DNA from 2 places in the Streptomyces sp. NPDC002787 genome. Region 2 is predicted to be linked to the other one. Evidence: riboswitches for the same ligand, from Rfam matches in the RefSeq annotation. Region 2 holds a riboswitch; the other holds the start of a gene.
The links. A riboswitch is a leader RNA that binds a small molecule or an ion and turns the genes downstream of it on or off. The one in region 2 is predicted to bind glycine.

Region 1 (3,554 bases), on a different contig from region 2:
GCGACGTCCGGGTCCAGCTCGTGCAGGGGCGTGTTCAGAAGCGACATGCGTACGACCTCGTCATCTCAGCCGGCGGTGTGGGCGACGTACTCGTCGGCGGAGAGCAGATCGTCCGGCTCCTCCGCGACACGTACCTTGAACAGCCAGCCGCCCTCGAAGGGGGCGGTGTTCACCAGCGACGGGTCGTTGACGACATCCTCGTTGATCTCGGTGACCTCACCGGAGACCGGCGAGTACAGGTCGCTGACCGACTTCGTGGACTCCAGTTCGCCGCAGGTCTCGCCCGCGGTCACCGTGGAGCCCACCTCGGGGAGCTGGGCGTAGACGACATCACCGAGCGCGTTCGCCGCGAACTCCGTGATGCCGACCGTCGAGACGCCGTCCTCGGCGCCCGACAGCCACTCGTGCTCCTTGCTGTAGCGCAGCTGCTGGGGGTTGCTCATGGCCTGAATTCTCCTGTACGCGGGGGAGTGGTGATGAAAGGGGGGACTGCTGGAACCACTGTTGAGCAGCGCGGATGTGCCCAGTGTCACTCTCGGGGTCCGCACGGGTGCCGCTCGCGAACGACGGCCGTTCGAACGACTACGAAGGTGTCACTTCCGCCGCTTGTAGAACGGCAGCGCCACGACCTCGTACGGCTCGTGGCTGCCCCGGATGTCCACGCCCACTCCCGCCGTGCCCGGCGCGGAGTGCGCGGCGTCGACGTACGCCATGGCGATCGGCTTGCCCAGGGTGGGGGAGGGCGCCCCGGAGGTGACCTCGCCGATCACCTTGCCGTCGGCGACGACCGGATACCCGGCGCGCGGCACCCGGCGGCCCTGGGCGACCAGCCCGACGAGGACGCGCGGCGGGTTCGTCTCGGCCCTGGCGGCGGCCTCGGCGAGCGCCGTACGCCCGACGAAGTCGCCCTCCTTCTCGAACTTCACCACGCGGCCGAGCCCGGCGTCGAAGGGCGTCAGCGCGGTGGACAGCTCGTGCCCGTACAGCGGCATCCCCGCCTCCAGGCGCAGCGTGTCCCGGCAGGACAGCCCGCAGGGCACCAGGCCGACGCCCTCGCCCGTTTTGGTCAGCGCCTGCCACAGCTCGACGGCGTGCTCCGGCCGCACGAACAGCTCGAAGCCGTCCTCGCCGGTGTACCCGGTGCGCGCGATCAGCGCGGGGACCCCGGCGACCGTGCCGGGCAGCCCCGCGTAGTACTTCAGACCGTCGAGACCGGCGTCGGTCAGTGCTTTGACGATCCCCGGCGACTCGGGGCCCTGCACGGCGAGCAGCGCGTACGCGTCCCGGTCGTCCCGCACCTCGGCGTCGAACCCGGCGGACCGCTCGACGAGCGCGTCCAGCACCACCTGGGCGTTGGAGGCGTTCGCGACGACCATGTAGTGCGCGGACCCGGCCTCGGTCTCCGCCAGCCGGTAGACGATCAGGTCGTCGAGGATGCCGCCGTCCTCGCGGCAGATCATGGTGTAGCGGGCGCGGCCGGCCTTGACACCGCCGATGTCGCCGACGAGGGCGTAGTCCAGCAGCTCGGCCGCCTGCGGGCCGGTGACGGTGATCTCGCCCATGTGGGAGAGGTCGAAGAGGCCGGCCTTGGTGCGGACGGCGTTGTGCTCGTCGCGCTCGGAGCCGTAGCGCAGGGGCATGTCCCAGCCCGCGAAGTCGGTCATCGTCGCGCCGAGCGAACGATGCAGGGCATCGAGCGCGGTACGGCGCGGTTCGGCGAGGGGGCTACTGTTCATCGGTTCTGCTCCCAGGGCATGACGCATGACAGGCGAGGAAAGTCCTCCCCATCTGTCATCGGAACCTGAGAGGTTCACCACGACCGTACGTACCGGTGGTCGTGACTTGCACCGTGGGTGGAGCCGCCCCCTCCGGAGGAGAGGTGGGCCCGCTTTTCAGATGTGCCTCGCCCGCGCGGTATCTGGGCCTGAGAGATTCAAGGGAGGGACTTGCTCCTTCGGCGCCCCAGCGAACGACTGCTGAGAGCTCTCCCGCGCGGATTCAAGCGGCCGGTATGCAGTTGGCGCGCACATCATTGCACGCATCGACGCGGCACGGCAGGGGGACCTTTCTCAGGTGGGGGACAGCGACCACAGGGCGACACGGCGGTCCGTAGCACTCTTGTGGCAGTACGAGGACTGAACCAGGAGGGATCGGGCATTACCTTCTCTTTACAGTCTGTGGGGATGGGACCTCCATACCCTTGGGGAGGACGATCACGGTGAACAGGACCACGGCGTACGCGACGACCTCGGGCGTCGCGCTGCCCAAGCAGCCCGTCGTACCGGTGGGTGAGGCGTGCGGCCCGTTCCCGAGGGCGGTCGTCCGCGACCTCAGGGAGCGTGCCGGGCGCAGTCCCCACGAGCTGTCCTTCGGACCACGCGACCTGGTGGTGGTCACCGGGCTCCCCGGCAGCGGAAAGTCGACGCTGATGAGGCGCGCCGTGCCGGGTCCGAGGATCGACTCCCAGGACACGCGCGACCGCTTCGACGCGCGCTTCGCCCGTCATCTGCCGTACGCCGTCTACCGGCCCTTCGTGCGCCTCGCCCACTACGCGGGGCTGCGGCGCGCCCTCCGTTCGGGGGAGGGCGTCGTCGTGCACGACTGCGGGACGCAGGCGTGGGTGCGGGCGTGGCTCGCGCGCGAGGCCGAGCGGCGGGGCGGCACCCTGCATCTGCTGTTGCTCGACGTCACACCCGATGAGGCGCGCGACGGGCAGCGGGAGCGGGGGCGGGGGGTGTCGCGGTACGCGTTCGCCCGGCACAGAGGTGCCATGACGCGGCTGCTGCGGGCGGTGGAGAAGGGGCGGCTGCCGCAGGGGTGCGGGGCGGCGGTGCTCATCGATCGGGCCGCGGCCGATGTCCTGAAGCGGATCGACTTCGCGAAGTGAGATTTCGGGGATGAGCTCTGGGGGTGAGTTCTCGGGGGAGCGCGGGGGTGTGGTGTGTGGCGGGCCGCGGGCCCGTGGGGGTCGCTCGCGCGGTTCCCCCTGCCTCTGAAGGGGCGCGCCCCTGCCCCGGAAGCAATTAAGGTGCAGGGACAACAGCATCACGGAGCAAAGCGGTAGGCAGCAGATGGACTTCCCGGCGGACTTTCCGGCACAGGCGTATCCCCAAGGGCACGGCGGGTGGCCCGGCAATGAGCTGGAGGAGGTGCTGTCCGCGTCTCTCGGGGTGCCCACGGCCGGGGCGCGGATCGTGGAGGTGCTGGCCCGCAGCTTCGTGTGGGTGCCGCTGCCGGAGGGCGGCGGTCCGCAGAGCGGTCAGCTCGATCTGCCCACGATGGAGCTCGGCGGGCAGGCGTACGTGCCGGTCTTCAGCTCCGAGGAGCAGTTCCGCCAGGTCGTCGGCAACCACATGTCGTACACGATCGCGCCGGCCGTCGAGTTCGCGCGCGGGCTGCCCCCGCAGATCGGCCTCGCCCTGAACCCGGACGGTGTCGTGGGCATCCCGCTGCCGCCGCCCGCCGTGGCCGAGCTGTGCCGGGCCGGGCGGACCCCGCTGGACGGGTCGGCGAACGGCGCCCGGGTGCGGCTCTTCGAGCCGGACTGGCAGGAC
Region 2 (3,554 bases):
ACCAGGTCCGAGACGTTGCGGGGACCTACGGACGACCCGGCGGTGGTGCGGGAGGCGGCGGGCCGCTTGCTGGAGGCCGTGGACACGACGGGTGGGGTGCGGCTGCTGGGGGTGGGGGTGAGCGGGCTTGCCGATTACACGCAGGAGGATCTGTTCGCGCAGGCGGCGGGAGAGCCGGATCTTGGGGAGGAGGAGGCTGGCCCCGCCACGGAGGTGGCTGTGGTGGAGGTGCGTGCGGGCGGGGAGCGGCAGTGGAGGGCCGGGCAGGATGTACGGCATGCCGAGTACGGGCATGGGTGGGTGCAGGGCAGTGGGCTGGGGCGGGTGACGGTGCGGTTCGAGAGACCGGAGGACCGGGAGCCCGGGCGGGTGCGGACCTTCAGGACGGACGATCCGGGGTTGGAGCCGGCGGAGCCGTTGCCACTGGTGCAGGGTGGGGTGGTGCGGGGCTGAGGCCGCCAGGGACCGCTATTCGCCGCTGTCGTGGTGGGGTGCCGTTGCGGCGGGATCGAGGTGGCGGGCAGGAGAAAGGGTGTGGACGAAGGGGCCGGCAGTGCGAGGGGCGTGAGCAGCGGCGTCGAGAGGTTCGCAGGGTGTAGGGCGGTGGCGGGCGGCGTTCTAGGCGAGGAGTACGACGGCAGGAGATGTGCCGGGCGCGGGGGGCCTGGGGCGGCGTCTGCGGTGGGGGCGTTCTGTCAGGGGTCTTCGTGGCCTGAGACGTTGCCGATGTCGTGGTCCACGGGTGGGGGCGGGGCTATGTCGAGGCCGTAGTGGTGGTAGAGCTGCAGTTCTTGTTCGGGGGAGAGGTGGCGGCCTACGCCGAAGTCGGGGGCGTCCTTGATGAGGGCTCGGTCGAAGGGGACGCGGAGGGTGCCTTCGATCAGTTCGCTGGGCTCCAGGGGGACAAAGGCGTCGCGGCCGAAGAGGCCCATGCGTATCGCGGCCCACTCGGGGATGCCGGTGGCATCGTCGAGATAGACCTCGTCGACCGTGCCGATCTTGCTGCCCTTGCGGTCGAACGCCTTGCGGCCGATCAGGTGGCGCGGATCGATGTCGGTCTGCACGGGCCCTCCAGGTGGTCGCAGAGGAGTCGCAAATCATTCCTCACCACTACGAAAAGGCACTTTGGGGAAGGCGGCCACTCGAAGACCCGTGCGGGGCCCGCGCTGATACGCTGGCAACGGCTGCTGACCCCGTGCGGGAGAGTCCTCCGGACACCATCCGGAGGCGCCGAAGGAGCAAATCCTCCCCGGAATCTCTCAGGCTCACGTACCGCACGGACGAGGTCACTCTGGAAAGCAGGGCGGGTGTCACGGCTTCCGCTCTCACCGACGGTGAAAACCGGTTCGTACCGGACCGGTGAAGCTCTCAGGTTGAGATGACAGAGGGGGAGGCCGTCGGGGCACCCGTGCCGTGGTGCCCCTCGAAGGTCGCGTCAGACCAGGAGGCCTCCGCAATGACCGCCCATCGCACTCCGCTCTCCGAGCTCGAAGAGGGAATCCCCTTCGAGCGGCGCCATATCGGACCAGACGTCGAGGCCCGGGCCAAGATGCTCGCGCACGTCGGGTACGGCTCGCTCGACGAGCTGACCGCCGCCGCGGTCCCGGATGTGATCAAGAACGCCGAGGCGCTGGATCTGCCGGACGCCCGTACCGAGGCCGAGGTGCTCGCCGAGCTGCGTTCGCTCGCCGATCGCAACCAGGTGCTCGGGTCGATGATCGGGCTCGGGTACTACGGGACCTTCACCCCGCCCGTCATTCTGCGGAATGTCATGGAGAACCCGGCCTGGTACACCGCCTACACGCCGTATCAGCCCGAGATCTCCCAGGGGCGGCTCGAAGCGCTGCTCAATTTCCAGACCGTCGTGGCCGACCTGACCGGTCTGCCCACCTCCGGGGCCTCCCTGCTCGACGAGGGCACGGCCGCCGCCGAGGCCATGGCGTTGTCGCGTCGTATGGGGAAGAACAAGAAGGGGCTCTTCCTCGTCGACACGGACGCGCTGCCGCAGACGATCGCCGTGATCGAGACGCGTGCCGAGCCGACCGGCGTCGAGGTCGTCGTCGCCGACCTGAGCGAGGGGATCCCGGCCGACGTCGCCTCGCGCGAGATCAACGGCGTGCTGCTGCAGTACCCGGGCGCCTCCGGTGTCGTACGCGACCTGAAGCCGGTCATCGGGCAGGCGCACGAACTCGGCGCGCTCGTCACCGTCGCCGCGGATCTGCTCGCCCTCACGCTGCTGGTGTCGCCCGGTGAGCTGGGTGCGGACATCGCGGTGGGGACGACGCAGCGGTTCGGCGTGCCGATGGGCTTCGGCGGGCCGCACGCGGGCTATATGGCCGTACGGGAGAAGTTCGCGCGCAGCCTGCCCGGGCGGCTCGTGGGGGTCTCCGTGGACGCGGACGGACACAAGGCGTACCGGCTCGCCCTGCAGACGCGGGAGCAGCACATCCGCCGGGAGAAGGCGACCAGCAACATCTGTACGGCTCAGGTGCTGCTCGCCGTGATGGCCGGGATGTACGCCGTCTACCACGGGCCGGAGGGGCTGCGGACCATCGCCCGGCGTACGCATCGGTACGCCACCGTGCTCGCCGCCGGTCTCGCGGCCGGGGGGATCGAGGTCGTGCACGGCGCGTACTTCGACACGCTCACCGTGCGGGTGCCGGGGCGGGCCGGTGAGGTCGTGGCGGCGGCGCGCGAACATGGCGTGAACCTGCACCTCGTGGACGGCGACCTCGTGTCGATCTCCTGCGACGAGACCACGACGCGGGCGCAGCTGGGCGCCGTGTGGACAGCGTTCGGGGTGCAGGGGGACGTGGAGGCCCTCGACGCCGCCGCCGAGGACACGCTGCCCGAGGCGCTGCTTCGGTCTGACGACTACCTCACGCACCCGGTGTTCCACGAGTACCGCTCCGAGACCGCGATGCTGCGCTATCTGCGCCGGCTCGCCGACCGGGACTACGCGCTGGACCGGGGCATGATCCCGCTGGGCTCGTGCACGATGAAGCTCAACGCGACCACCGAGATGGAGCCGGTGACCTGGCCGGAGTTCGGGCAGCTGCACCCGTTCGCGCCCGCCGGGCAGGCGCAGGGGTACCTCACGCTCATCCGTGAGCTGGAGGAGCGGCTGGCGGAGGCCACCGGGTACGACAAGGTGTCGCTGCAGCCGAACGCTGGCTCGCAGGGAGAGCTGGCCGGGCTGCTGGCCGTACGCGGGTATCACCGGGCCAACGGTGACGAGCAGCGGATCGTGTGTCTCATCCCGTCCTCCGCGCACGGCACCAATGCCGCGAGCGCCGTCATGGCGGGCATGAAGGTCGTCGTCGTGCGGACCGCCGAGGACGGTGAGATCGACGTCGAGGATCTGCGGGCGAAGATCGAGCAGTACCGTGACGAGCTGTCCGTGCTGATGATCACGTATCCGTCGACGCACGGTGTGTTCGAGGAGCACGTCGCCGACATCTGCGCGCAGGTGCACGACGCCGGTGGTCAGGTGTACGTGGACGGTGCCAACCTCAACGCGCTGGTGGGGCTCGCCAAGCCGGGCCGCTTCGGCG

Region 1: another riboswitch for glycine. It lies ahead of gcvT (glycine cleavage system aminomethyltransferase GcvT); the one in region 2 lies ahead of gcvP (aminomethyl-transferring glycine dehydrogenase).

Annotation. Positions count from the first base shown of each region.
Region 1 covers NZ_JBSFVC010000042.1:18-3,571, forward strand. Annotated here, with positions in the region: gene gcvH (glycine cleavage system protein GcvH) at 66-443, opposite strand; gene gcvT (glycine cleavage system aminomethyltransferase GcvT) at 594-1,736, opposite strand; glycine riboswitch at 1,903-2,001, opposite strand; gene ACWD26_RS38720 (AAA family ATPase) at 2,219-2,887, shown strand; gene ACWD26_RS38725 (enhanced serine sensitivity protein SseB) at 3,072-3,554, shown strand, end outside.
Region 2 covers NZ_JBSFVC010000069.1:6,116-9,669, reverse strand. Annotated here, with positions in the region: gene ACWD26_RS43325 (DNA polymerase IV) at 1-453, shown strand, start outside; gene ACWD26_RS43320 (PRC-barrel domain-containing protein) at 696-1,064, opposite strand; glycine riboswitch at 1,189-1,285, shown strand; gene gcvP (aminomethyl-transferring glycine dehydrogenase) at 1,457-3,554, shown strand, end outside.